DNA from 2 places in the Clostridium sp. genome. Region 1 is predicted to be linked to the other one. Evidence: predicted binding sites of a transcription regulator. Region 1 holds the regulator's gene; the other holds the start of a gene.
What was found. The regulator HrcA, encoded in region 1, represses chaperone genes, less so after heat shock. The targets are predictions, from matches to a motif close to TGTTAGCACTCNNNNNNNNNGAGTGCTAACA.
Positions count from the first base shown of each region.

Region 2: a site for HrcA is predicted at 8,337-8,367, ahead of htpG (molecular chaperone HtpG). Genes of this name have one in related genera too.

Region 1 is NZ_JAKVOI010000001.1:2,121,714-2,137,264, reverse strand. Features, by position in the region: gene lepA (translation elongation factor 4) at 163-1,971, shown strand; gene hemW (radical SAM family heme chaperone HemW) at 1,982-3,136, shown strand; gene hrcA (heat-inducible transcriptional repressor HrcA) at 3,327-4,367, shown strand; gene grpE (nucleotide exchange factor GrpE) at 4,433-5,119, shown strand; gene dnaK (molecular chaperone DnaK) at 5,186-7,066, shown strand; gene dnaJ (molecular chaperone DnaJ) at 7,213-8,355, shown strand; gene prmA (50S ribosomal protein L11 methyltransferase) at 8,390-9,331, shown strand; gene LKE46_RS10515 (16S rRNA (uracil(1498)-N(3))-methyltransferase) at 9,361-10,113, shown strand; gene mtaB (tRNA (N(6)-L-threonylcarbamoyladenosine(37)-C(2))-methylthiotransferase MtaB) at 10,159-11,448, shown strand; gene LKE46_RS10505 (histidine triad nucleotide-binding protein) at 11,558-11,902, shown strand; gene rpsU (30S ribosomal protein S21) at 12,022-12,198, shown strand; gene LKE46_RS10495 (GatB/YqeY domain-containing protein) at 12,227-12,673, shown strand; gene yqfC (sporulation protein YqfC) at 12,836-13,117, shown strand; gene yqfD (sporulation protein YqfD) at 13,104-14,297, shown strand; gene LKE46_RS10480 (HD family phosphohydrolase) at 14,318-15,551, shown strand, end outside.
Region 2 is NZ_JAKVOI010000001.1:1,012,930-1,028,480, forward strand. Features, by position in the region: gene LKE46_RS05100 (sigma-54-dependent Fis family transcriptional regulator) at 1-681, shown strand, start outside; gene LKE46_RS05105 (thiamine pyrophosphate-dependent dehydrogenase E1 component subunit alpha) at 920-1,858, shown strand; gene LKE46_RS05110 (alpha-ketoacid dehydrogenase subunit beta) at 1,860-2,831, shown strand; gene LKE46_RS05115 (2-oxo acid dehydrogenase subunit E2) at 2,859-4,202, shown strand; gene lpdA (dihydrolipoyl dehydrogenase) at 4,227-5,957, shown strand; gene LKE46_RS05125 (D-isomer specific 2-hydroxyacid dehydrogenase family protein) at 6,091-7,074, shown strand; gene LKE46_RS05130 (methyl-accepting chemotaxis protein) at 7,144-8,304, shown strand; gene htpG (molecular chaperone HtpG) at 8,452-10,326, shown strand; gene LKE46_RS05140 (deoxyribonuclease IV) at 10,418-11,311, shown strand; gene LKE46_RS05145 (cell wall-binding repeat-containing protein) at 11,327-12,784, shown strand; gene LKE46_RS05150 (N-6 DNA methylase) at 12,965-15,538, shown strand.

The DNA.
Region 1 (15,551 bases):
TCATTACGGCGTAATGTTGAAAATTTCGTGGGATAATAGTCTTTTCAGTAAATAGGTCTTATGCTATAATTTACTATAGCAATAATAGATTCTATATATAAAGATTTGCAAAATATGCAAATCTTTTAATTCGTGTAGTGGCCAGTAATGGAGGTTATTGATATGCAGAGTGAAAGACAGAAGTACATTAGAAATTTTTCCATAGTTGCGCATATAGATCACGGTAAGTCGACACTTGCAGACAGGCTTATTGAAAAGACAGGTACTCTTACAAAAAGAGAGATGGAATCACAGGTACTTGATAATATGGAGCTTGAAAGAGAAAGGGGAATAACTATAAAATCACAGGCGGTGAGATTGATATACAAGAAGTCTGAAAAAGAGGAATATATATTGAATCTTATAGATACGCCGGGACATGTGGATTTTAATTATGAGGTATCCAGAAGCCTGGCGGCATGCGAAGGAGCTGTGCTCGTAGTGGATGCCACCCAGGGTATACAGGCTCAGACACTGGCCAATTGTTATCTTGCACTGGATCATGACCTGGAAATAGTTCCTGTAATAAATAAAATAGATCTTCCAAGTGCCAGACCGGATGAAATAAAGAATGAAATAGAAGAAGTCATTGGAATAGAGGCACAGGATGCTCCTCTGGTTTCAGCAAAAACAGGGCTTAACATAGAAGATGTACTTGATGCCATAGTTAAAAGGGTTCCACCTCCTGAAGGTGACGAATCTGCACCTCTCAGGGCACTCATATTTGACTCAAACTATGACAGCTACAGGGGAGTAGTTTGTCACATAAGGGTAAAAGAGGGAAGCATAGAGCCTGGAATGAGGATAAAACTGATGGCTACGGATAAAATATATGAAGTAATTGAAACAGGTGTATTTGTACCGGCATTTATGCCAAATAACGGGTTGAAGGCAGGAGATGTAGGATACTTTACTGCTTCAATAAAAAATGTGAGGGATGCCAGAGTAGGAGATACTGTAACTGGTGCGGAAGTATCTGCAGCAGAACCGCTTGAAGGATACAGGCCTGCCGTACCGATGGTGTTCAGCGGCATATATCCTGTAGACGGAGCAAAGTATGGAGAATTGAAAGATGCACTTGAAAAACTTCAGGTCAACGATGCAGCACTTTCCTTTGAACCTGAAACTTCCATAGCATTGGGATTTGGATTCAGATGCGGATTTCTGGGACTTCTGCATATGGATGTCATCCAGGAAAGAATAGAGAGGGAATTCAACTTAGATATTATAACGACGGCACCTTCTGTTATATACAAGATAACCAGGACCGACGGGAATGTAATTGAGCTTACCAACCCTACAAATATGCCGGAACTGTCAGACATAAAATATATGGAGGAACCAATAGTAAAGGCCTCTATAATAACTCCTTCAGATTATGTTGGAGCTGTTATGAAACTTGCTCAGGATAGAAGAGGCACCTTCAGGGATATGCAATATATTGAGACCACAAGGGTATGTTTGAATTATGATATACCTCTCAATGAAATAATATATGATTTTTTCGATGCCCTCAAGTCGAGAACAAGGGGCTATGCATCCTTTGACTATGAATTAAAGGGATATAGTGAAGCAAAGCTTGTAAAATTGGATATACTGTTGAATGGAGATATAGTAGATGCACTGTCTATGATTGTTCCTGAAGAAAGAGCCTATGAAAGAGGAAGATATACTGCTGGAAAATTGAAGGAAATAATTCCAAGACAGCTGTTTGAAATACCTATTCAGGCTGCAGTGGGCGGAAAGGTTATAGCTAGAGAGACAGTCAAAGCCATGAGAAAAGATGTCCTTGCAAAGTGTTATGGAGGAGATATATCAAGAAAGAAGAAACTCTTGGAAAAACAAAAAGAAGGTAAAAAACGAATGAGGCAGGTAGGCTCTGTTGAAATACCACAGGAAGCTTTTATGGCTATTTTAAAGACGGAGGATTAGTGATGATTTGATGGAACTGTGTAAACATGAGACTAATTCAGCAGAGGGGATATCATTATATATACACATACCCTTCTGTCGTAAAAAGTGTCTGTATTGTGATTTCCCATCTTTCAGCAATAGAGAAAAATTAATGAACGAATATTCCAGGGCACTTGCCAGAGAGATAGATAATTTATCAAAAATCAAGATAAAAAGTATATTCATAGGCGGTGGTACACCTACCTATATGAACATGGAAGCATGGGAAAATATATATGATTCTATTGTAGATCTCGATACTGTTGAAAATATGGAATTCACCGTTGAGGGAAATCCCGGAAGCTTTACGAAAGAAAAATTCAAGATTTTAAAAAAAATGGGTGTCAACAGATTGAGTATTGGACTTCAGGCGTGGCAGAATTATATACTTAAAAATCTTGGTAGAATACACACTGTAGAAGAGTTTCTCCAGGCATATAATTTAGCAAGAAGATTTGAATTTACAAATATAAATGTGGACTTGATGTTTGGACTTCCAAACCAGGATATTCAGGAGTGGAGAGAGACTCTGAAGAATGTAGTGGAACTGCAGCCTGAGCACATATCGTGTTACAGCCTTATAATTGAACAAAACACCCCTTTCTACAATATGTATAGAAGGGGATATATAGGGCTTCCGGGTGAAGACGAAGAAAGAGAAATGTATGATTTTGCCATAGACTTTTTAGAGTCAAAGGGTTACGAACAATATGAAATATCAAATTTTTCAAGAAAGGGTTTTAACTGCATCCACAATTTAACGTACTGGAATCTTCAGGAATATATTGGATGCGGCGTAAGTGCCCATTCCTATCTGAATGGATACAGGTATAGAAAATCCGGAGATATAGAACAATATATAAAAGAGGCAGGGGAGAACAAATTTGTCAGATATGACATTCATAAAAATTCCATAGAAGACAGCATAGAAGAATTTATGTTTATGGGACTTAGAAAAATCAGGGGAATATCCATATCTGAATTTGAATCCAGATTCAAGATGGATATTAATTCCGTATATAAAAATATTATTGATAAACATATAAAATACGGGACCTTGATTAGAAACGGAGACAGCTTATATTTGAGCAGAAGGGGCATTCAGGTATCAAACAGCGTGATGTGTGAATTTATTCTGACATGATAAATAGGTAATATAGATATTAAAAGAAAATCAGAGTATTCTCCAACAATATACATTTAAATTGATGTATTATAAAATTTGAATATATAATATACATAGAGTGTAGTTGACAAAAAAAAATATCAGTGATATTTTTTAATCATAACAGTTAGCACTCAATGATAGCGAGTGCTAATAAAGAGGTGATTATGTGGAAATGGATGAAAGAAAGATAAGAATACTTCAGGCAATAATAAATGATTATATACAAACTGCAGAGCCTGTTGGATCCAGGACCATAGCAAAAAAGTATAATCTCGGGATAAGTTCGGCTACTATACGAAATGAGATGGCAGATCTTGAAGATATGGGATATTTGGAGCAACCACACAGTTCCTCTGGAAGGAAACCGTCAAATAAGGGCTACAGGCTTTATGTTGATAAACTAATGCAGGTGCCAAACTTAACTGAAGAGGAAATGTATGCAATAAGAAAGAAAATTTTGGACAGTGCAATTTTTGAAATGGATAGGGCTATAAGGCAGGCAACTTTTCTACTGGCTGAATTGACCAAACTTACATGTATAGTGAGGACGCCATCTGTGAGTAAAAGCTATATAAGACATTTGCAGCTTGTAAATATGGAATTCAACAATAATATACTGTTGATTTTGGTTACAGACAATGGTGTTGTAAAAAACAATGTAATAAAGGTGAAAAAAAGTGTTTCCGACAAAATCCTCACAAAGCTCAGCAATCTTCTCAATCAAAGATTAAGAGGGTTAAATAGTGAACAAATAAATTTAGAGGTAATAAACAATATAAAAAATGATTTAAGGGAATATGAAGATATATTTAATGCAATAATCCCTGTATTATATGAAAATCTTAGAAGTGCAGACAATTCCGATATATACATGCAAGGCACTGTAAATATATTCAACTATCCGGAATATAAAGATGTTGAAAAAGCAAGAGAGTTTTTATCCATGCTGGATAATAAAGATAAAGTCAATGAACTTTTAAATGATTCATCGAATATTTCAGTGAAAATTGGAAATGAAAACTATATAGAGGGAGCAGAGAACTGCAGTGTTGTGTCAGCAGTCTATAATTTGGGCAGCAAACCAATAGGAAAGATAGGGCTGATAGGCCCTACGAGAATGCCTTATTCAAAAGTCATATCTGTATTGTCAAATGTGGTCAGAGAATTGAATTATATTATTACTGATACTTATTTTGATGATGATTGAGTTCTGCTGAACCCTGTCTTTAATAAAATTATGAATACTAGTTTGAGATTGGAGGAAACAATCAGATGTTTAAAAAGAAGGAAGATATTAAAGCCAATAATATTGAAGAAGATGAAAAGCTGGAAAAGGATTCGGACAAAGACACAGATAAGTCTGAGGTTGATGAGAAAGCAGAGGTTTCCGAAGAATATGAGGAATATAATGAAAAGCAAGGTGATGAGGACAGCTGTGAGAAGGAAAGTGAATCCGATAATGTCCAGAGCATGAAAGACCAGAAAGTGATAAAAGCTCTGAAAGATGAAAACAAAAACTTGAACGAGGAAAACAGTAGAATCAAAAATGAGCTTGCAACTCTGAAGGACAGATTGGCAAGGACAGTTGCAGAGTATGACAATTTCAGGAAGAGGACAGCGAAGGAAAAGGAACAGATATATACCGACGTTTGTGAAGATGTACTCAAGGAAGTACTCCCCGTACTTGATAATCTGGAAAGGGCTGTTTCAATAGATGGAAGTGCGGATGACCTCAAAAAAGGTGTGGAGATGACAATGAAACAGTTCAATGATGCACTGAAAAAGTTGGATGTAGAGGAGATTCCGGTAGATGGTGGATTTGATCCTCATCTACATAATGCAGTAATGCATGTTGAGGATGAAAGTTATGCCAAAAATTCAGTTGTGGAAGTATTTCAGAAAGGATATAAAAAAGGAGATAAGGTAATAAGGTACAGCATGGTCAAGGTAGCAAATTAATTCAAAACAATAAATTATTTAATCAAGAGAACTTTGAAGTTAGTCAATTTAGGAGGTAGGTTAAACATGTCAAAAATAATAGGTATTGATTTAGGTACAACAAATTCTTGTGTTGCCGTTATGGAAGGCGGAGATCCAGTAGTTATAGCGAATTCCGAAGGTGCAAGAACGACTCCATCGGTTGTTTCATTTCAGGCAAACGGAGAAAGACTTGTAGGCCAGGTAGCAAAAAGACAGGCAATAACAAATCCTGACAAGACAATAATGTCAATAAAAAGACACATGGGAACAGATTATAAGGTAAATATAGATGGAAAACAGTATACACCGCAGGAGATATCTGCAATGGTGCTTCAAAAGATAAAATCTGATGCAGAGGCATATTTGGGAGAGACTGTTACTGAAGCAGTTATAACAGTACCGGCATACTTCAATGACAGCCAGAGACAGGCAACTAAGGATGCGGGCAAGATTGCAGGTCTCAATGTAAGAAGAATAATAAATGAACCTACAGCGGCATCTTTAGCTTATGGGCTTGACAAAACCGAAACAAGTCAGAAAATATTTGTATATGATCTGGGTGGTGGTACTTTTGATGTATCCATACTTGAACTTGGAGACGGAGTGTTTGAGGTCAAGGCTACAAATGGAGATACACATCTAGGTGGAGATGACTTTGACCAAAAGGTAATAGACTATATAGCAGATACCTTCAAGGCTGAAAATGGAATAGATTTGAGAAATGACAAGATGTCACTTCAAAGATTGAAAGAAGCAGCTGAAAAGGCTAAAATTGAGCTGTCATCATCTATGCAGACAAATATAAATCTTCCATTTATTACGGCAGATGCTACAGGGCCGAAGCACATAGATATGAACCTTACAAGGGCAAAATTCAATGAACTGACCCAGGATCTGGTCCAGAGGACAATAGAACCCATGAAGAAGGCATTAAGTGATGCCGGACTTACAATAAATGATGTAAACAAGGTTATATTAGTCGGTGGTTCCACGAGAATTCCTGCAGTTCAGGAGGCTGTCAAGGAGTTTACCGGTAAAGACCCGTCAAAGGGAGTAAACCCGGATGAATGTGTAGCTGTAGGAGCAGCTATTCAGGCAGGAGTTCTTACAGGAGATGTAAAAGATGTGCTGCTGCTTGATGTTACGCCTCTCACTCTTGGTATTGAAACATTAGGTGGAGTAGCTACACCTCTTATTGAAAGAAATACTACGATACCAACCAAGAAGAGTCAGGTATTTTCCACAGCAGCAGACGGACAGACTTCCGTTGAAATTCACGTAGTTCAGGGTGAAAGACAGATGGCGGCCGACAATAAAACTCTTGGAAGATTTACGCTTTCAGGTATAGCACCAGCTCCAAGAGGAGTTCCTCAGATTGAAGTTACATTTGACATAGATGCAAATGGTATTGTAAATGTATCAGCCAAAGACAAGGGAACTGGCAAGGAGGCAAATATAACAATTACAGCTTCCACTAACCTGACAGATGATGAGATAGATAAGGCTGTTAAGGATGCAGAAAAATTCAGTGATCAGGACAAGAAGAGAAAAGAATCTATAGAAATCAAGAACAATGCAGATCAGACCCTGTACCAGACTGAGAAGACATTAAAGGATCTGGGTGACAAAGTGTCTGCAGAGGATAAGAAAGCTATAGAAGAAAAGATAGATGCTTTGAAAAAGGTCAAGGACGGAGAGGATCTGGATGCTATAAAGAAAGCTACCGAAGATCTGACACAGACTTTCTATGGAATTTCATCCAAGATATATAGTCAGAATGCCCAGGCAGGTCCAAATGCTCAGGCAGGTCCAAATGCTCAGGCAGGTCCGAATCCGGGAGCAGATCCAAATGCCGGATCGGGGAATTCAGGTAAAAATGGCGACAATGTAGTTGATGCAGATTACAAGGTGGATGATGATAAATAGTATTTTCTCTTCACGATTTTATAATAGATGTGTATAATGGTAATAGTTAAGGGATGAGTTACTGCTCTTCCCTTAATTTAAGTAATAATTTAATTTTAGTTGTACTGATGAAATTAGTACATTTTCTTAGGTGGTGAAGTATAAAAATGGCAAGTAAGGATTATTATGAGGTATTGGGGCTTCATAAAGGTGCAAGTGATGATGAAATAAAAAAAGCGTTTAGAAAAATGGCTTTAAAATACCACCCGGATAGGAATCAAAATAACAAGGAAGCTGAAGCAAAATTTAAAGAGATAAATGAAGCCTATCAGGTTTTGTCAGATCCACAGAAAAAGGCACAATATGACCAGTTTGGCACAACTGATTTTGGCGGTGCAGGAGCACAGGGATCAGGTTTCGGAGGATTTGACTTTTCAGATCTGGGTGGTTTTGGAGATATATTCGACTCATTTTTTGGAGGTGGATTTTCTCACGGGAGCAGCAGAAGAAAAAATGCTCCGCAAAAAGGAGCGGACATTGAGTATGCTCTGAATCTGACTTTTGAAGAAGCAGCTTTTGGGATAAAGAAGGAAATAAGCATAAATAGAAATGAGACCTGTGAGTACTGCCATGGTACAGGTGCCAGGCCTGGAAGCAAGCCGCGTACCTGTGACAAGTGCGGTGGAACAGGTCAGATGAGAACACAGAGGAACACTCCCCTTGGAAGTTTTGTGACTATGAGTACTTGTGACAAGTGTGGTGGAACAGGAACTATAATAAGTGATCCGTGTCCTCATTGCAAGGGCAAGGGAAAGGTGAGAAAGCGTAAAAAAATAAATGTAGATGTTCCAGCTGGGGTTGACAACGGCAATATAATACCTATAAGAGGACAGGGAGAAGCAGGTTCCAACGGAGGACCATCCGGAGATCTGTATATAAACATAAGGGTAAGTCCAAGTTCTACGTTTAGAAGAGAAGGATTTGATGTATATTTAGATAGGCATATAAGCTTTGGAAAGGCAGTCCTTGGAACTACATTAAAGGTTCCTACTATAGATGGGGAAGTAAAGTACGATGTTCCGCCAGGAACTCAGTCAGGAACTGTATTCAGACTGAGAGGCAAGGGTATAACGAGAGTAAATGGACATGGCAGGGGAGATCAATATGTCAATGTAATAGTTGATGTTCCTAAAAATATCAACCAGAAGCAGAGAGAACTGCTGGTTGATTTTATGAAAGCCGGCGGTGAAACTATAGACAGGGGAAGTGGAAAGGAAACATTTATAAATAAGATAAAACGTAAGCTCTAACTGGCTGTATAAATTTATTGAAAAGTGGTGTATTATGAATAAGGATTGGATGGAAGTTTCCATTGCAACTACTAGTGAGGCAGTGGAAGCAGTTTCAGGGATATTGTATAATACAGGTGTTTCCGGAGTGTCTATAGAAGATCCCGAGGACATTGAATTTAAAAGAAAACACCCTGAAGATTGGGATTATTTTGATAATAGTCTCTTGAAAATAAAAGATTATTCGTTAATAAAGGCTTATCTTAAGGAAGATGGGGATTTTGAAGAAAAATTAAGCTATATAAGACGTTCAATAGACAATTTGTCTGAGTTTGGTATAGACAAAGGCAGGGGAACAGTTAAGGCATGTAAGGTAAATGAAGAAGACTGGGAAAACAATTGGAAAAGATATTATAGGCCCACAAGGGCAGGAAAAAACATAGTAATTGTTCCAATATGGGAGAATTATGAGGAGCAAAAAGGTGATATAACAGTAAAGCTGGATCCAGGAATGGCATTTGGAACCGGAACTCATGAAACTACAAGAATGTGTATTAAACAGCTTGAAAGGTATGTTGATGGGAACTGTACCGTGTTTGATATAGGTACAGGTTCGGGCATTCTCTCAATAACTGCTGCCAGGCTTGGAGCAGGGCATGTTGTGGGTGTGGATTTTGATGAAGTGGCTGTGAAATCTGCAGAGGAAAATATAAATTACAATGATATTTCAAATATAGAAATACTCCATGGAAATCTTATGGATGTAGTCCATGGCAAGGCAGATATCATAGTTGCAAATATAATTGCAGATATTATAATACCATTGAGTGATGAAGTTAAATCTTTTCTGAATAAAGATGGAATTTTTATATCTTCTGGAATAATCGAAGGAAGACAGGATGAAGTGATAGACAAATTGAAGAAGTGTGATTATTTCAACATAGAGAACATAGACAGAGATGGTGAATGGTTCTGTATCACTGCAAGATTGACATGATATATAAATGGATAGAAGAGGTTGTTTAAATGCATAAATTTTTTGTGCCTGAAAAAAATATAACAGACGGGATTGCCTATATTTCAGATAGTGATGTCAAACATATAAACAAGGTACTTCGACTGAAAAAAGACGATGAGGTGGTCATAAACAATTGCAGCGGTCAGGAGTTTTATGGAATAATATATAAAATAGACAGGGATCAGGTTCAGATAAATATAGTGGGCGAAATTGATTCTGATAATGAAAGCAATATAGATATCTATCTGTTTCAGGGCTTTCCCAAGTCAAGCAAGATGGATTTGATTGTACAGAAGGCTACAGAGCTCGGAGTAAAGCAAATAACACCCATATTTACAGAAAGAGTGGTTATAAAAAACAAAAATGGGGAATTTAAAAAAGTGGAGAGATGGAACAAAATAGCTGAAGAGGCGTGCAAGCAGTGCAGGAGAAGGATAATTCCAAAAGTCGATCAACCGATTAATTTCGACGAAACAATAGAAAAATTGAAATCCATGGATCTTGTCGTAGTTCCATATGAAAATGAGAAAAAGCTCGGCATAAAAAGTATGATGGGGAAAATAGATAGATACAGTATAAAAAGTGTAGCAGTAATTGTCGGCGCCGAAGGTGGTTTTTCAGAATCCGAGATAGATGCTTTGGGGGAAGTTCATTCAAATATAGTCACTCTCGGTCCAAGAATACTCAGGACTGAAACAGCAGGCTTTGTGTGCATATCGCTGCTCATGTATGAATTAGGTGATTTAGGAGGACTGAATTAGTTGGATAAGTTTTCTTGTGCATGCAGTGGAAAGAGAACAGTAGGTATGATGACTCTGGGATGCAGGGTAAACCAGTATGAAACAGAGGCAATGACAGAGAAATTTATAAAAGAGGGTTATGAAGTTGTAAATTTCGACAGATGTGCGGATGTATATGTAATAAACACATGTACAGTGACCAATATGGGAGATAAGAAATCAAGACAGATGATTCACAGGGCAAGAAGAAAAAATCCAAATGCCATAATAGCTGTTGTAGGATGTTATTCACAGGTCTCACCTCAGGAAGTTTCTAAAATAGAAGGTGTAGACATAGTTTTAGGTACGAGGAACAAGGGCGATATTTTATACTGGGTAAATCGTGCAGAAAAAGAGAATAAAAGCTTTATTGAGATAGACGGGGTTTTGAAGAACAATACATTTGAAAACTTGAATATTGAAAAGTACCAGCATAGAACCAGAGCCTTTTTAAAAATACAGGATGGCTGCAATAGGTTTTGTTCATACTGTTTGATTCCATTTGCAAGAGGGGCAGTGTGCAGTAAAGAGCCTGGGGCAGTTTTAACTGAAGTTAAAAAACTGGCAGAGAATAATTTCAAGGAAATAATATTGTCCGGTATACATATAGCCTCCTATGGTAGTGATTTGCAGGGAAACTGGAATCTTATGCGTATTTTGCAGGAAGTAGACAAAATAGATGGAGTGGAGAGGGTGAGAATAGGATCTATTGATCCTAAATTTTTTACACATGAGGTTATAGACAGAATAGGTTCTCTCCAAAAACTATGTCCCCATTTCCATATTTCACTTCAGAGCGGCTGTGACACAACACTTGAAAGAATGAACAGGAGATATACAACCTCCGAATATGAAGATGTTTTGAATAATTTGAGAAAAAATATTTCAGGATTGTCTATAACTACTGATGTTATAGTCGGTTTCCCTGGAGAAACACAGGAGGAATTTGATAATACATATAAATTTTTGAAAAGAATAGAGCTTTCAAAAATGCATGTATTCAAATACAGCCCCAGGGAGGGAACCAAAGCAGCGGTGATGGACAATCAAGTTGATGGAAATATAAAGGAAGAAAGAAGTTCAAGGCTTATAGAATTGGATGGAATTCTGGAAAAGAAATTCATGGATGAATTTCTTGGGAGGGATATGGATGTATTGTATGAGAGGCAGCTTCCAGGCAGAGAGGATTTCTATGAAGGCTATACACCCAATTACATAAAAGTTATTGCAAAATCAGCTGAAAACCTGGAAGACAGTATAATTAAAACAAGATTGGTTTCAACTGAAAAAGGATACATGAATGGAAAGGTGAGCTGACAATCCTGTAAATTTTTTATTGAATTCAGAAGGATATTTATTATTGATATTGAATACTATAAGTAAGATAGACTAACAAGTATCCCATTTCAGTAAAGGGGGTGAACATGTGGAAGAATGTATTTTTTGTAAAATAGTAAAGGGTGAGATACCTTCAGAAAAAGTGTATGAGGATGATCTGGTATTGAGTTTTAAGGATATAAATCCCGGTGCTCCGGTTCATGTGCTTATTGTTCCCAAAAAGCACATAGAAAGTATTAATGACCTTGATAAAGAGGATTCAAATATTATAGCACACATATTTATGGCAGCAAAAAAAATTGCCGGTGATCTAAACATAGCAGAAGATGGGTACAGAATTGTTTCAAATACTGGAAGATATGGAGGACAGACCGTACCTCATGTACATTTTCATCTGCTGGGTGGAAGGTCGCTCAATTGGCCTCCAGGTTAAATTCAATATGTTGACAGTACAAAAACATTTGTTGTATAATAATCTATGTGCTATTTGACCTATGTTAACTGTATTTAATTTTTAAAATTAAATTGGGCTAGCGGAGGGAGGGATATAATATGTCAGAAATAAAAGTTGGAGAAAATGAAACTATAGAAAGTGCATTAAGAAGATTTAAAAGGAAATGCGCTAGAGCCGGTGTTCTTTCAGAAGTCAGAAAGAGAGAGCATTATGAAAAGCCAAGTGTAAAGAGAAAAAAGAAATCAGAAGCTGCTAGAAAGAGAAAGTTTAAGTAGGGTTCTTTTGGAAAGAGGGTTCAAATCAATGTCTCTTAAAAAAAGATTACAAGAGGATTGGAAACAGGCTTTAAAGTCCAAGGACAAATTTAAGGCTAATACAATAAGTATGGCAAGAGCCGCTGTACTGTTGGTCGAAAAGACCGATGGCAAGCAACTTGACGATGAACAGGTTACAGATATACTGGCAAAGGAAGTCAAGCAAAGGCGTGAAGCCATACTGGAATTTAAAAAAGGGAATAGGCAGGATTTGGTTGACGATACAGAAAAGGAAATAAAAATCTTGTTGGATTACCTTCCTCAGCAGTTGAGTAAAGAAGAGATTACCGAGATTGTTGATCAAGCAGTTAATGAAGTCGGGGCAAATAGTATAAAGGATATGAAAAAAGTTATGGCATATGTTGTGCCTAAGACAAAAGGCAGGGCAGACGGCAGGCTTGTTGGTCAAATTGTAAAACAATATTTGAATAAATAAAAGGTTGGGTTTTCTCAGCCTTTCTTGTTTTTCTAAACCTTTGTATTTCAGAAGGTTTTATTTTTTTATTTATTTTGAGTATTGCCTTTAAGTAATTTATTAGATTTATAATTCATAAATTAATAAAGAAGAAAAGCCATATAAATTTTTAGAGGTGATATTGTGGGAGATAAATTATACAATACAAAACAGAATATTGCAGATAAGTTAGATCTTCCAAGGGATATAATTTTGAACATGCCAAGGATTCTGGTAACGGGAGACAAAGAAATAGTAATAGAAAATCATAGGGGTATAGTGCTATTTGAAAAGGATCAGATAAAAATTAATTCAGGTGTAGGATTGATCTCAATATATGGAGAAAACTTTGAAGTACTTTTTATGGGCGGAAGTACAATAACAGTAGGAGGAAAATTTAAGTCAATAACCTATGAAGGAAACTAGCAGATTCAATTTTGGAAAATATAAAAATGCCTATATAACAATTGAGATACAATCCATTATACCTGAAAGATTTATAAATCTTATATGGAAGAACAATGTCTATATAAAAAACATAAGAAAAAAAAGTGTAACCACCGTGATGATGGATATAAAATTGAAAGATTATTATAAAATAGAGGAATTTGCAAAGAGAAGCAGTGCTAGAATAAAGATAGTGAAAAGATGGGGCCTTTCTTTTTTTATATTGAGACTTAAGAAAAATAGAATGATGGTTATAGGAGTATTATTATTTATAGGAATAATATATTATATGTCAACGTTCATATGGGAGATACAGATAAATTCTGATTCAAATCTGCCGCCTTATGAAATAAGACAGAAATTAAAAAAGTCTGGAATAGTCCCTGGAATCAATAAAAAACATTTGGATGTGTACAAGATAGAAGAATTTCTCATAAAAAGTGATGACAATATAATGTGGGTAAAAGCAAGGATTGATGGTTCAAGACTTATAATAAGTGTAGAAGAAAGAAAATCACCTCCCAATATAATCTCGGACAATTCACCATGTGACCTTGCAGCATCAAAAGATGGAGAAGTGGTCAGACTTTATACTACGGCAGGTACGGCTGTTGTAAATATAGGAGATATGGTTAAAAAAGGACAGATTCTTGTAAGAGGAATACAGGGAAAGGAGGGGGCAACGTATCCTGTACATGCTGCAGGAGAGGTTATATGCAGAACCTTTTATGAAGCCAGTAAAAGTGTAAAGGTGGATACTATAAAGAGAGTTAGAACGGGAAAGAAAATAGAAAATTACTATATAAATATAAATGGAAGGAAGTTATATTTAAAAAAACATGCAAATAATTTTAGTAAATATGATAAAATAGAGGAAAGTAAAATATTTTTAAAAAAAGAAACTTTCTATGAAGTAAAAGAAGTTCCAGTTAAAGGCAATATAGAAAGGATAACTGCTGAAATATCCGGAGAACTTTACAGGAAAATATGTTCAAATCTAGATAAGTCTGTTAAGATAATGAATAAGATAGTGGATAAAAAACAGGATAAATTTCTTAAGGTGAGAGTGCTGGTTGTAGCAGAAGAAAATATAGTGTCACAGGTGGAGCATAAAGAAGATATGCAGGAAAAGGACAATATTGGAAATAACGGTAACTAGTGTACAAAGGATGATTTCTAATGAAAAAACTAAGATTGGACAAATTCCTTGTAAAAGGAAGACAGAACAAGATTATTATATTCGTAATCAGCTTTATATTTATATATGTTGTACTTTTGACGGGACTCACTATTAAAAGATATAATCTGAAGGTTGGGGAGATAGCAAAGGTTGACATCAAAGCTCCAAGGGAAGTAAAGGATGAACTTTCTACTCAGGACAGAATAAATCAGGTATTGGATTCTGTTCCAATTCAGTATAATAAAAATCCTGAGATAAAAACACAGACTGTGGATAGGCTGAATAAATTTTTCACCATGGTTCAGCAGATATCGGCAGACAACCAGCTGAATCAAACCCAGAAACAGCAAAAACTCAAGAGTAATTCAGCAATAAAATTATCTGACAATGATTATCTTTCAATTGTAAAGATGGATAAAAATGATATAAGAACGCTTCAGAGTTTTCTAGTTAATATAATGTCCGATTTATATGATAATGACAATATAAGTGACAACAGCCAGAAGGACAACAAGGAGGACATTAAAAAGGCGCAGGAAAACATAATGATCAAGATAGGAGATTCGAATTTTACAAAGTCAACCAGGGATCTGGCTGCAAATATAGCTTATACACAGATATCTCCAAACTTTTTCTATGACAAGGATAAAACTGAAGAACTAAAAGAGGAGACTGCAAAAAAAGTTCCACCTGTAATGGTTAAAAAGGATCAGATAATAGTAAAAGAAGGAGAACCGGTAACTAAATATCAGATAGGAGTTTTAAAGGATCTGGGACTTCTAAATGACGGATCTTATTTCAGGTGGTATATATACTTGTCACTGGGTGTACTTGTAGGTGTAATACTGTTTCTACAGTGGGCATATTTAAGTATATACAATAGGAAATTGTATGACAATGTGAACATGCTTACCATGATAAATATATTGAACTGTATGGCTGTGCTTTTTGCAAGGGTACTCGGGCTTGCATCGCCGTTTTTCATACCCCTTGCGTTTATACCATTGATGTTCTCAATACTTGTAAATGGAAAGGTATCACTCGTATTGAATACTATTGCCTGCGTATTGATAAGTACTGCAGTGGAATTCAACATAGAGATAACTGTGCTTGCCATAATAAATGCAGTTGTAGGTTCTATAATTCTTAGAAAATTGCAGCAGAGGAATGACATATTGATTGCATCTCTGTATATTGCTGTCATAAATATAATACTTACGTCATCCATGGGAT
Region 2 (15,551 bases), 1.1 Mb from region 1:
CTTGCAAATGGAGGAACCATATTTTTGGATGAAATTGGCGAGCTTCCTCTGGAAATTCAGCCAAAGCTATTGAGAGTGCTTGACAACCATATGGTGACAAGAATTGGTGGAAAATATGAAAGAAATTTGAACGTACGGGTAATAGCGGCTACCAACAGGGAGCTTTTCAAGGAAGTGAGACTGAAAAATTTTAGAAGTGATCTGTATTTCAGATTGAATGTATTTAATATAAATCTGATTCCCCTCAGGGAGAGGAAAGAAGACATAGAAATGTTCATCAAGTTTTTTTTGAACAAACTTAGTTTGAATAATGAAATCAAGATAAAACATATAGATGAGGAATTCATGACCATTGTCAAGAATTACAGGTGGCCGGGTAATGTAAGGGAAATTGAAAATGTAGTCCAGAGGGCATATTATATGTCCAAGGATGGTGTTATAACCAAAGAACTGATTCCCGACTATATTATAAAAAATGAAAAGAGCACTGATGGTGAATACCAGGAAGATGAAGTCAAACCTGGAATTCAGACAGTAGATGAAGTGGAGAAACAGCTTATTATAAAGGCACTTAGATATTGCAGCGGAAATGTTGTAAATGCCAGCAGAATGATAAATATGGGAAAATCAACTTTATACAGGAAAATAAAAAAATATAATCTTGAAGTAGAAATAAGATAAAAAGAGGTTCCCTGTCGGGAATCTTTTCCCATATTGAAAACGTTTTTTCAATATGGTATCCCAAAATAGAAAATTTAATCCCCAAAAGGCCATTTAAGGGCCTTTTTTGATTGGCATGAATATTGCTCAATATATAGGTGTAAATAAAAATAAATATTGATCAGGGGTGATTGTTTTGGAACAGTTAAAAGAAGGGAATATTATAGAAGCTGCTACTCTGCTGGATATCTACAGCAAGATGCTTAAGATAAGGGCATTCGAAAATATGGCGAAGGATAGTTTTGCAGAAGGAAAAATTCCTGGTTTTGTTCATCTGTATATAGGTGAGGAAGCTGTAGCTTCTGGAGTTTGTGAAAATCTTACGGATTCAGATTATATAACAAGTACTCACAGGGGACATGGTCACATAATTGCCAAGGGCGGGGAGTTAAAATATATGACTGCGGAACTTTTCGGAAGGTCTACAGGATACTGCAAGGGAAAAGGCGGATCAATGCACATTGCAGATGCAACAAAAGGTATACTTGGAGCAAATGGTATAGTAGGTGCAGGGCATGATATAGCCCTTGGAGCGGGGATGAGTGCCCAGTACAGGGGAACGGACCAGGTATGCGTATGCTTTTTCGGAGATGCATCCACAAATCAGGGCACTTTCCATGAATCCTTGAATCTGGCCAGTGTTTGGAAGCTTCCTATTGTATATGTATGTGAAAACAATGGATATGGAATATCCGTAAGCCAGAAAAGGCATCAGAATATAAAAAATGTAGCTGACAGGGCAAAGGCCTATGGCATACCCGGGGTTGTAGTTGATGGAAATGATCCGATTGCGGTGTACAAAGCTTCAAGGGAAGCTGTGGAAAGAGCCAGAGCCGGGAAAGGACCTACTCTTATAGAATGCAAGACCTACAGGCAGAGAGGACATTTTGAAGGAGATCCTGCTCCATACAAACCTAAAGAAGAGCAGGAAGCATGGATAAAGAAGGACCCTATTCCAATATTTGAAAAATATCTTCTGGACAACAAGATTATTGATGAAAATGGCTTGAAGGATATAAAAGAAACTGTGGACAATGAGATAAAGGAAGCTGTTGATTTTGCCATGAAAAGTCCTGAGCCGGAATTGGATTCAGTATTTGAAGACGTATACACCGATATTAAAGAGGGGGTTGATTAATATGAAAAAAATAACTTATTCCCAGGCCATAAAGGATGCCATGTCAGCTAAAATGCGGGAGGACAAGAATGTACTGCTCTTTGGCGAAGACGTGGGGCCCTTTGGAGGATGCTTTGGTGTAAGTAAAGGAATGCACGATGAATTCGGAGAGATGAGGGTGAGAGATACTCCTATTTCAGAGGGTGCCATTGTAGGGTGTGCTATTGGAGCAGCGGCAACTGGACTCAAACCTATTGCAGAATTGATGTTTATAGATTTCCTTACTGTAGGAATGGATATGCTTGTAAACCAGGCGGCAAAAATGAGATATATGTTTGGTGGAAAAATAAAACTGCCCATGGTGGTAAGAGTACCATGCGGTGCCGGAACTCAGGCGGCTGCACAGCATTCACAGTCACTGGAAGCCTGGGTTACACATGTGCCCGGACTCAAAGTGGTCTATCCTTCAACTGCAAAGGATGCCTATGGACTTATGCTGACTGCAATAGAAGATGAAAACCCTGTAATATTTATAGAACACAAGGTTCTCTATGCTAAGAAGGGTGAAATTGATGAAAACCCTGTACCTATACCATTTGGACGTGCTGATGTAAAGAGAGAGGGAAAGGATGTTACAATAATTGCAACTGGAAGAATGGTGCATGAGGCACTGTCTGCTGCGGATAAGCTTTCAAAGGAAGGTATAGAGGCTGAAGTGATAGACCCGAGATCACTATATCCTTTTGACAGGGAAACTGTATTTGACTCAATAAAAAAGACCAACAGGGCGGTTGTTGTTACTGAGGAAACTAAAAGAGGAGGATACGGGGGAGAAATTTCGGCGGTCATAAGCGAAGAAATATTTGACTATCTGGATGCACCTGTAGTGAGAATAGGAAGTTTTGATGTTCCCATACCTTTCTCACCTAAACTTGAAAGCTATATAATCCCCAATGCTGGTAAAATAGTCGAAGCTGTCAAAAAAACGTTTTAAAATATTATGGATCTGGGAGGTGATTTGATGAGCTGTATAGAAGTAATGCCGAAGCTTGGCTTGACCATGACAGAAGGTGAAATAGAAGCCTGGCATAAAAAAGAAGGTGATGAAGTCAAAAAAGGGGAAATCCTGTTTGATGTAACCACCGACAAACTTACCAACGAAGTTGAGGCTAAGGAGAGCGGCGTACTCAGGAAAATACTTGTAGAAGAGGGGGAGTCCGCAAATTGTCTTGCCCCGGTGGCTATAATTGCAGATGAAGGAGAGGATATTTCACATCTGCTTGGAGAGTTTGGAAAAGTCATTCCTGTAGAAATGCATGTAAGCGGAGATGAAAATGAACAGCATTTGAAAAGGAGCATTCCTGTAAAAAGAGAGGGCAGGATAAGAATATCGCCCCTTGCCAGAAAAATTGCAATACAAAATGGAGTGGACTATGAAGCAATGACCGGCACAGGTCCACTTGGAAGAATAATAAGGAAAGATGTGGAAGGATATATTGAAAACAATAGAATAAAGGTGTCACCAGCTGCCTCAAAGCTTGCCCAAAAACTAAATGTGGATTTAAATAGTATAAAGAAACAGGGAAGAATAATGAAGGAGGACGTACTGAAGGCTGCAGGGAAAATTGAGACAGTTGCAAAAACACCTGAGGAGAAGCTTGAACGTAAATCACAGACAGAAGTTGAGAGCCGTGATGAAAAGGTAATAGACATGTCACCTATGAGAAAGGTGATTGCTGCAAGAATGAGTGAAAGCACTAAGATATCACCTACTGTGACCTATGATATTACTGTTGATGTTTCAGAACTCAAGAGGTTCAAAGATCGGTTGAAGGATACCATTAAAATAACCTATACTGATTTCCTAATAAAAATGGTTTCCACTGCGTTGAAACAGTTCCCGCTTGTAAACTGTTCCGTATCCGGAAATAAATTTATACTGAAAAACTATGTGAATATGGGAATAGCTGTTGCACTGGATGAAGGATTGATAGTTCCTGTAGTGAAGGATTCGGATATAAAGGGTCTTAAAGAGATAACACTTCAACTTGGAGAACTTGTCAGGAAGGCAAAGGAAAACCGTTTAAGTCCTGATGATATGACAGGAGGCACTTTTACTATAACAAATCTTGGAATGTTTGGCATAGATAGTTTTTCTCCTATTATAAATCAGCCAGAGGTTGCTATTCTCGGTGTCAATAGAATAGTGGAAACTCCTGTAGCAGAGGATGGAAAAATAGTTGTAAAACCTCTTCTCAAGCTGTCTCTTACAGCAGACCACAGGGCTATAGACGGTGCTTATGCGGCCAGGTTCCTGAAAAAAATTAAAGAATATATGGAAAAACCTGAATTGATGCTTTTATAAAATTTGATCTGGGAGGGATTTTTAATGAGCTGCATAGAGGTAATGCCAAAGCTGGGTTTGACAATGACAGAAGGTGAAATAGAAACCTGGCACAAAAAAGAAGGAGATGAAGTCAAAAAAGGGGAAATCCTATTTGATGTAACCACTGACAAACTTACCAATGAAGTTGAGGCTAAGGAGAGCGGCGTACTCAGAAAAATACTTGTAGAAGAGGGAGAGTCCGCAAATTGCCTTGCCCCGGTGGCTATAATTGCAGGTAGAGATGAAGATATTTCAAATCTTCTGGGAGAATGCAATGAAAAAACTGGCAAGAAGTCGGAGATTGAACAAAGCGGTGAAGGAAAGCAGAACAGCCATGGTGCTGTATGCAAAAAGGTAGTTGTAATAGGAGGCGGACCTGGAGGTTATATAGCTGCGATACGTGCAGCGCAGCTTGGAAACAAGGTAACTCTTGTTGAAAAGGAGAAGCTTGGAGGAACCTGCCTGAATGTAGGCTGCATACCAACAAAAGCACTGCTTAAATCAGCAGAACTGTTCAGTGAAATTAAAAACAGCAGCCAATTTGGGATTGAAGTGAAGTCCGCAAGCATAAACTGGAACAGAGTCCAGAATAGAAAGGCAAAAATAGTTAAAAGACTTGTTTCAGGTGTAAAAGGTCTTCTGGCTGCAAACAAAGTAAACGTAATTGAAGGGACTGCCGCCTTTGAATCTCAGAATTCCGTTTCAATCGTAAAAAGAGATGGCAGTATGGAGAATATTGATTTTGACGATGCAATAATTTCGACGGGTTCAGTGCCTTTCATACCAACCATACCAGGTGTTGAGCTGGATGGAGTAGTGGACAGTACGGGAGCTTTGAATCTGGAATCAATACCGGAATCAATTGCAATTATAGGTGGCGGGGTGATAGGAATCGAATTTGCAACTCTGTTCAGTTCTCTTGGAAGCAAGGTAACTATTCTGGAAATGCTGCCTTTTATACTTCCACCTATAGACAGGCAGATATCGGATATAATCTCGAAAAAACTGTCGGCTGAAGGTGTCAGCATAAATACAGGGTGCAGAGTGACCGGAATAAAAAATATCGGTGAAAATCTTGAAGTTGGTTTTATGAGAGAAAATGAAAACTTGAGTGTTGAAGCAGACAAGGTACTGGTAGCTATTGGAAGACGTTCTAATTTAGAAGGACTGGGAGCAGAGAAAATTGGAATCAAAACTGAAAAAGGGCATATATGTGTGGATGATCAGATGAGGACAAACCTTGGAAATATATATGCGATAGGAGACTGTACAGGTAAAAATATGCTTGCCCATGTTGCTTCGGAGCAGGGAGTTGTGGCTGCGGAGAATGTATCCGGGAAAACTGTATCAATGGATTATAAAACCGTACCTGCCTGCGTGTATACAAAACCTGAAATAGCCTCCGTTGGAATCACAGAGGAAAAGGCGAAGGAAAAGGGAATAGACTACAGGGTGGGTATTTTCCCTATGTCCGCCAACGGAAAGGCGATGATATCAGGTGATACCGGTGGAATCATAAAAATAATTGCAGATAAGGAAACCAAGGAGATACTCGGCGTTCATATTGCTTCACCCAGAGCTACGGATCTCATAACTGAAGGAGCCCTTGCACTAAGACTTGAAGCCACTGCGGATGAAATAATCACTACCATACATGCACATCCAACGGTGGGAGAAGCCATAAAGGAAGCTGTACTTGCACTGGAAAAGCGATCACTCAATATGGTAAATTAAATTTATATTTAAATTTAAAATTATAAGCCTCAATGAAATCCTGTGGGGCTTATAATTTTTTACAAATTGAATCAAATTAGGTTATAATATAAACATATAATATTATTAGTATTTGAAGGGAAGTCTGGATATAATGGGTATATTTGTCTATAGCTACAGAAAAGATGAAGAAGAATATTTTACAAAGTTCAGTAAAAAGTACAATGTTGAAATAAAATTCTGCAAAGACGCACCAGATATGGACAATGCAGATCTTGCACGTGGATTTGAGTGCATCAGTGTTATCTCAAGTCCCATTCCAGGGGAAGTAATTGAAAAGTTGAACAATGCAGGAGTAAAATTCATATCAACAAGAACCATAGGATATGACCACATAGATATGCAGAAGGTAAAAGAACTGGGAATGAGGGCTGGAAATGTAACCTATTCTCCAGAAAGTGTAGCCGACTATGCAATAATGCTGATGCTTATGACTCTTAGGAAAATCAAACTAATAATGGGAAGAAGCAGTGTTCAGGATTATTCCCTGAAGGGCTTTCAGGGAAGGGAAATAGGTAATATGACCGTAGGTGTAATTGGTACGGGAAAAATCGGAAGAACGTTAATAAGGCATTTAAGCGGATTTGGATGCAGATTTATGGCCCATGATCTGTATGAAAATGATGAAGTTAAAAAATATGCACAATATGTTCCACTTGAAGAGCTGTTTAAAAACAGTGATATTATTACTCTTCATGCGCCTGCAGCAGAAAATAACCATCATATGATAAACAGAGAGTCTATTTGTCTGATGAAAAAAAATGTGATTATCATAAATACTGCAAGGGGTTCGCTTGTTGATACCAATGCTCTTATAGACGGGATCAGGCAGAAAAAAATAGGAGGAGCGGCACTGGATGTTATTGAAGGTGAAGAAAATATTTACTACAGCGACTTGAAAGGTGAGATTGTAGATAATAGAGCACTTGCAGTCCTGCAGTCAATGCCAAATGTGATTGTTACACCCCATACTGCCTTTTATACGGATCAGGCTGTATCGGATATGGTGGAACATTCAATTTTAAGCTGTATTTTTTTTATGGAGGGAAAAGAAAATCCATGGGAAATTTCTAGGTGAAAGATATAAAGGTTTTGCCTAATGTTGACGATAATTAGTCAGCTTATAGTTTAAAGGAGTGGATTTAAGATGAATTTAACGAAAAAAGCAGTGATATCTATTTTTTTGATTGTCATGATACCTCTGGCAATTTTCTCGGCAGCTGTATTTAATCAAGTTTCAGTATCTATAATTTCAATAATGCTTGCAATAGGAATTGTTTTCAGTATAATAGGATCTGTTTTGTTTTCAAAGAAATTTTTACCGTCAAATACGGTACAGGAAAATTTGGATGAAGACACATCTACCCATTTGGAAGATTTGAGAGATGAGTGGACTTCGTTGGTAAACAGAATAGGCGAAGAAATAAGCAGTGTGAAGACTTTTATGATTGAGCTGGAAAAGAATCTGAATGAATCCACAGGAGCAATAGAAAACGTATCTGCAAGTTTGGAGGAAAATTCAGCATCTGCAGAAGAAATAGCAGCATCTTCGGGTGAAATGGGCAATGCCGTGAAAGATATAGCAAACAAGGCGGGAGAAGGTGCAAAATTTGCAGAGGAATTTTCCGAGGAGGGAAAGAAACTCCAGAAATCAACCAAGGAATCCCGTGACAGATCAACTCAGATTTATACAAAGATAAGGCAGGATATAGAAAGTGCAATAGAAGACAGTAAATCCGTAAATGAAATAAACAAGCTTACGGAAGCAATAATTGATATAACTGAACAGACAAATCTGCTGGCCTTGAATGCATCCATAGAGGCTGCAAGGGCAGGAGAAGCTGGAAGGGGATTTTCAGTAGTTGCGGATGAAGTAAAGGAACTGGCAAAACAGTCCGGAGAAACTGCGGGAAATATAAAGACAATAGTCGATTCGGTAGTAGACTCTGTAAAAAGGCTGGTGGATGGTTCACAAAGTGCATTGAGTTACATAGCTACGGAAGTTACACAGGATTATGATAAATTCGAGGGTGCTTCATCAAAGTATATGGAGGATGCCGGTACAATAAATGAATTTATGAACAACTTCAGTGCTTCATCCCAGGAATTGAAGTCATTTATTGATGGAATAGTAAAAGTTATAAATGAAATGGCACAAACCTTTACGGACAGTGCAGGCAATATGCAGGGAATATCTGAAAAAAACAGCAAATTACTTGACAGTTTGAATAATATCAAAAATGAGCTTGATGAAATGAGCAAGACAGGAGAGAAAATTTCACAAATTACAGAAAAAGCCGCTGAATAGTCTTGACAAAGATGAAATAATTGCTAAAATAAAATTAGCACTCAATTATGTGAAGTGCTAACAGAGATGTGATAATAAATAAACCATGCTGACCTAAAAAGACAAGCGTGGTTTTATTATATTTCTATATTGAAAGGAAATGATAGAATGGCTACAAAACAATTTAAAGCGGAATCAAAGAGACTGCTTGACTTAATGATTAATTCTATTTACACAAACAGAGAGATATTCTTGAGAGAGCTCATATCAAATGCAAGCGATGCAATCGACAAAAGCTACTATCGTTCACTTGTAGATGAAAATGTAAATTTCAACAAGGATGACTTTTATATTAGGATCTCGCTTGACAAGGACAAGAGGACATTTACAATTACAGATACAGGTATAGGCATGACAAAGGAGGAACTTGAAAATAACCTGGGGACAATCGCAAAGAGCGGATCACTGGCATTCAAGAATGAGAATGAAATAAAAGATGGAGTGGATATAATAGGCCAGTTTGGAGTTGGATTCTATTCGGCTTTCATGGTATCCGACCAGGTAACTGTAAAGAGCCGTGCACTTGATTCAGATACGGCGTATAAATGGGAATCAAGTGGCGTGGAAGGCTATGAGATAGAGCCTTGTGAAAAAGAAACCGTAGGTACTGAGATTATATTGAAAATCAAGGAAAATACTGAAGATGAAAAATACGATGAATTCCTGGACCAGTACAAAATTCAATCGCTGATTAAAAAATATTCAGATTTTATAAAATATCCTATAAAGATGATGGTAAAAAAGAGCAGACCTAAAAAGGACAATGACAAGGAATATGAAGATTATTTTGAAGATGAGACTTTAAACAGTATGGTTCCTATTTGGAGAAAGAATAAAAATGAGTTGAAACCTGAAGACTACGAGCAGTTTTACAAGGATAAACATTTTGGATATGAGAAACCGCTTAAGGTTATACACTCCAAGGCTGAAGGTCTTGTTAGCTATACTACGCTGCTCTTTATTCCGGCAAAGGCACCTTATGATTTTTATACCAAGGAATTTGAAAAGGGATTGGAGCTATATTCGAACGGTGTTCTGATAATGGAGAAATGCGCTGACCTGCTGCCGGATTATTTCAGTTTTGTCCAGGGGCTGGTTGATTCAGCGGATCTTTCCCTGAATATTTCAAGGGAACTTCTCCAACATGACAGACAGCTCAAATTTATTGCAAAGAAAATAAAGGATAAAATAAAGGGCGAGCTTCTCCTCATGATGAAAAATGACAGGGACAAATATATTGAGTTTTACAACAGCTTTGGAAAACAGCTGAAATATGGTGTTTATTCGGAATTTGGAGCCAACAAGGATGTACTTCAGGACCTGCTTATGTTCTATTCTTCTACTGAAAAGAAGCTTGTAAGTTTAGATGAATATGTTTCCCGTATGAAGGAAGACCAGAAATATATATATTATGCAGCTGGTGAGAACATAGAAAAAATCGAAAAACTTCCACAAACTGAGCTTGTTAAAGACAAAAACTTTGAAATACTCTACTTTACTGACGATGTAGATGAATTTGCAATTAAAATGCTGATGAAATACAAGGATAAAGAATTCAAATCAGTTTCAAGCAAGGATTTGGGATTTGACTCAGACGACAAGGAAAGCAAGAAGGAAACTGAAGAGAACAAGGAGCTGTTTGATTTCATGAAGGATGTCTTGAAGGACAAAGTCAAGGAAGTCAGGGCGTCAAATAGATTGAAGACTCATCCTGTCTGCCTTGCAAATGAAGGGGATCTTTCTATTGAAATGGAGAAGGTACTCAATATGATGCCAAATAATCAAAATATCAAGGCTGACAAGATACTTGAGATAAACACGAATCATGAGATGTTCAAAGCCATAAAGAAAGCATTTGAAGAAGACAAGGAAAAATTGAAAATGTACTCAAATCTGCTGTATAACCAGGCACTTTTGATTGAAGGTCTCCCTGTAGAAGATCCGGTACAATTTGCAAATGATGTATGCTGTTTAATCAAATAACGATACTGTAGTAAAAAAATGAAAGCCAGAGAGGATATTATACTCATCTGGCTTTATTATTTGGTATAATTAAAATACAGGAGATGATTATTTGAAAATAGGTTCACATGTTTCTATGAATGGGAATAAAATGCTTTTAGGCTCTGTTGAAGAGGCTGTCTCATATGGTGCAAATACATTCATGGTTTATACTGGAGCACCCCAGAATACTTTTAGAAAACCTCTGGATCAACTCAGGATTGACGAGGCTGTAAAGGAGATGGATATACATGGAGTTTCAGAGATAGTTGTGCATGCACCTTATATAATAAATATGGGAAATAGTATAAAACCTGCTACCTTTGAGCTTGGAATCAATTTTTTAAGACAGGAGATAGATAGGACTGCAGCTATGAAAAAGGCAGGAAATATAGTACTTCATCCCGGTGCACATGTGGGTGCAGGGGTTGATATGGGTATAAAACAGATTATAAAGGGACTCAATGAAGTCATTACAAAAGACCAGAAGGTTAATATAGCTCTGGAAACCATGGCTGGAAAAGGCTCGGAATGTGGAAAGAGCTTCGATGAAATAGCAAAGATAATAGATGGAGTGAAGTACAACGAAAAACTTTCTGTATGCCTTGATACCTGTCATATAAATGATTCAGGATATGATATAGTAAATGATTTTGACGGAGTATTGAATGAATTTGACAAAATAATTGGAATCGACAGGTTGAAGGTTATTCATCTCAATGACAGTAAAAATCCGCGTGGCTCCAGAAAAGACAGACATGAAATGATTGGCTTTGGAAGTATAGGATTTGATGTACTGTGCTATATTGCAAATCATAAAGATTTGAAAAATATACCAAAGATATTGGAAACACCATATCTTTCAAATGATAAAGGAATTAAGAAACCTCCGTATAAATATGAGATTGATATGCTCAAGTCAGGAACATTCAATGGAAATATAAAACAGGACATATTTAAAAATTAAGTGGAGGTAATAACAATGAAAAAGATTATAGCTGTAATTATGCTGATATGTTTAATTGCAGGAGTTTCCGGATCGGTATATGCCGAAGGTGATTATTCTGTAAGCAGAATATATGGAAAAGACAGATATGAAACTTCGCAGAATATAGCATATCAATTCGGCAGTGAAAAACTGGAGAATGTAATTGTAGCCAGTGGAACTGATTTCCCGGATGCATTATCTGGCTCCCTATTGTCAAAAAAACTGAATGCACCTATTCTTCTTGCTGGAAAGGATACGGCATCCCATGAAAGTGTCATGAATTTTATAAAGGACAGACTTAACCTTGATGGAACTGTATATATATTGGGAGGGGAAGCTTCGGTAGATAAAAATTTTTATGACAGCTTGAAGGCTGCTGGATATAAAAATGTAAGAAGATTAGGCGGAATTGATAGATTTGAAACAAATTCAATGATTGTGGATTCCATGAATGTGGAGAAAGGAAAGCCGGTAATTTTTGTCAATGGATTGAATTTCCCGGATGCTCTGAGCGTGTCGAGTATTGCAGCTTCAAAGTCATATCCAATTATTATGTCCAGCTCTGAAAAATTGTATGGAACAACGAAGGATATATTAAAGAAAATACTCCCCGACAAAATATATGTTGTAGGAGGAACAGGTGTTATAAATAACGGACTTATTGATGAACTGAAAGCGACCCTGCCTGCTTTGACGGAGGATGAAATAATAAGGATCGGGGGAGAAAACAGATATGCCACGTCTTTAAACTTGTGCAGATATTTTAACCTGGATTCTGATACTGCGATTATTGCAGGCGGCAATAATTTTGCCGATGCATTGTCAGGAAGCGCATTGGCTGCTAAAATGAATTCTCCTATAATATTGACGGATGATAAGGATATATATGAACAGAGGCAATATCTTGATGATTCAAATTATAAAAAATTTATTTTACTCGGTGGTACTGGTGCTATAAGTGAAGGAATTGAAAGTGATTTAAAGAGCAGGTTTTATATTTCTGACGGGAGTGCTAAAGCATTGTTGACAGATGGAGAAAATGCCATCAAGGATTTGCTCGATATTGAAGTGGATGGTAATTCGTATATTGATATTTCAGGGATAAGTTATGCGCCTTTAAAAGACAATACTGGTGTAAATTCCATTTACAATTACTTGAATTCAAATTATGGGCTCAATAAATATTATACTGACAGCTATATAAATAATTTTATAAGCTTTGAATTCAAGAATATAAATGGAAGGACATACATGAGATATGGTAATCCTGAGTCGGCAGTGGTGCTTGATAACTGCAGGATTATAGATAAGAGGTACGATGATAATGAAGTATATATGACTATCAGAGGTTACAATTATACTCCAGAAGATACTGTGGATATAGATGCTGTATTAATTTATAATGGCAATAAATGGCTCATAGAAAAATTCAACAACTGGGGTATAGAATAAAGGCTGAGGGGAATGAAAAAAATAAATCTGATTTTAGAATTAAGGGAGATCCATAAAGTATTATTTGAATTCTATAGAAAAACATCTGATTGTAAGTATGGTAATGATTTTTATGATAGGGCCGCGTATTCTCTGCTGAATAAAATATTATTTGTACGGATATGTGAGGATAAGGGCTTTATGAAAAATATGGAAGTTAATACAGTCATCAATTCTACACTGGCGGAATTGATTGAACTTGCTTTTAACTGTAAGGAAGGATCCTGCGGCAATATAATTTTATATAGTGAAGAAGAGTATGAATTTCTCAATCCCGTATGTGGAGATCCATGTTTTGATTATTTCAATGATATTTGTAATGATATTATGGGAAGGTTGAATTCAGACAGATTTAACTTTAAAAATACAGATGAAAATATTCTTGGAGATGTTTATCAGGAGTTCATGGATAAAAATTCCCGCAGAGCTGCAGGACAGTTTTATACACCTGGGTTTATTATAGAGTATATGCTGAAGAAGACAGTTGGTGAAGCAGATGTTCTGGAAAATCCTTTTGTAAATTTAGCTGATATTTCCTGTGGTTCAGGACATTTTTTAATTAGGGCCTATGACATTCTGAAAAAAAAATTTTTAGACAATCTTGAAAATTTAAGAGAAAGGTATGGTAAAAAAATTTATGTTATCAGGGGAAATAGATCGGAAAAACGACTACAGGGAAGTCAATACTGGGTAGAGAAAAATGTCCATTATCATATATTGAAATATTGTATTTATGGTGCTGATATAGATAGTTTTGCAGTACAATTGACAAGGATAAATCTGCTTTTGAAGGATTCTGACAACTTTACGGATAAACTGAATATAGTTCAGTGTGACAGTCTCGTAAGGTGGGAAACGGTAAAAAAGCGAATTTTGCCGTTGTTTGATTTCTGGAATACCAGGTTTGATTATGTAGTTGGAAATCCTCCTTATGTGGGGCATAAGCAACTGGATATAAAATATAAGAAATGGTTATTTAACAATTATGGAGAAGTCTTTAAAGACAAGTCAGATTTATCCTTTTGCTTTTTTTGCAGGATAAGAGAAGTTTTGAATATAAAAGGAAAAGCTGCTGTAATCACATCGAGATACTTTATGGAAAGTCCTACTGGAAAAAATTTAAGACAGTATTTGAAAAATAAGAGCATTATTTTTGAGATAGTAGATTTTTATGGAGCAGAAATTTTTGAAGGAGCGGGAGTTGCAGCTTCCATATATATTTTTGGAAATGATAGAAGTAAAAATAGCAAAGAGAATAAAATACAGGTAAACAAATTGCTGAAAGATACTTTTGTATTTGATGATCAGGCTGACCTTGAAAATACGATGAAAACTGATCTGTTTGAAAGTTTCCATATAAGTCAGCACATTCTGGGGGATGAACGATGGATTTTAATACCGGAAAATCAATATGAAATATATAGAAAGATTATAGATGGTACAAGTTACAGACTTAGAGATATTGCTGATAGTTTTCAGGGAGTGATAACGGGATGCGATAGAGCATTTGTAGTATCCAATGAAAATATTGCCAGGAATAAAATTGAAGAAGAATTGATAAAAAAGTGGATAAAAAACAGCAATATAAAAAAATATAGAGTATTGAACAGTGATTTGAATCTAATTTACTCAGATTTGATAGAGAATGAACAAGATTATAGTAACAGTCTGAAATTTATCGAAAATTATGTTCATAAATTAAAAAATAGGAGGGAATGTAGAAAAGGAGTTAGAAAATGGTACCAGCTTCAATGGGGAAGAGATCATAGACTATTTGAACAGAAGAAAATTGTCTTTTCATATAAGGGAAAAAACAATAAATTTGCTCTGGATTCAGACAATTCGTATTGTAGTGCAGATGTGTATTCATTGGTACTTAAGAATGAATTTAAAAATAAAGCTTCACTTGAGTACTTGACTGGAGTCCTGAATTCAAGTATATATGAATTCTATTTTAAGCTGTTTGCAAAAAAAATGGGTAAAGGTATATATGACTACTATCCAAATTCAGTTATGGATTTAAGAGTGACATTGAACTCTAACATAGAGAAGTCGGTAAGTGAAAAAGTAGAACAAATATTGAAAAATTTCTCTTTTATGAAAGATGCAAATATTGATGAAATATTGAAAGAGGATAATTTAGCAACAGGGTACTTCAAGATAAAATTTAATAATATAAGACTAAAAAAAAGAATTTACTTTTTGGAAAAAGAAATTGACAAAGTACTTGGGGACTTTTTTTGCCTAAATGACGAAGATTTTGATACAATAAAGAAAGTACTTGATTTACCGGAATCGGAAGGCGAAGTATTTTTGTCGGAACAGGAGAGTATCTATTACAAGTATATTCATATGAATGGAGGATATAGAAAAGCGGATTTGGGAGAGCTGATGAACATATTACTTATATATATAAGACAAAAATCCATTAAAATTTTGAAGGAAAATAAAAGGCCTATTTCACTTTGGGACATAAAAGAAAGATTTGAAAAAGAATTATTTGGATTTGAAAAGATAATTGATGTATTTAAAATTACTGATATTAAAACATCATCAGAGGAAGTTATAAAAAAATCTCTGAATAATGATTCATATACATGGAATGCCTATATGAAAGATAAAGAAAAGCATAAAACCAGAAAAACTTTTGTAAAATACTGTAAAAATAATTATTATGGCCTATCGGAATGGGGGAAGATCAATGATTATAAATAATATAACCTATGAA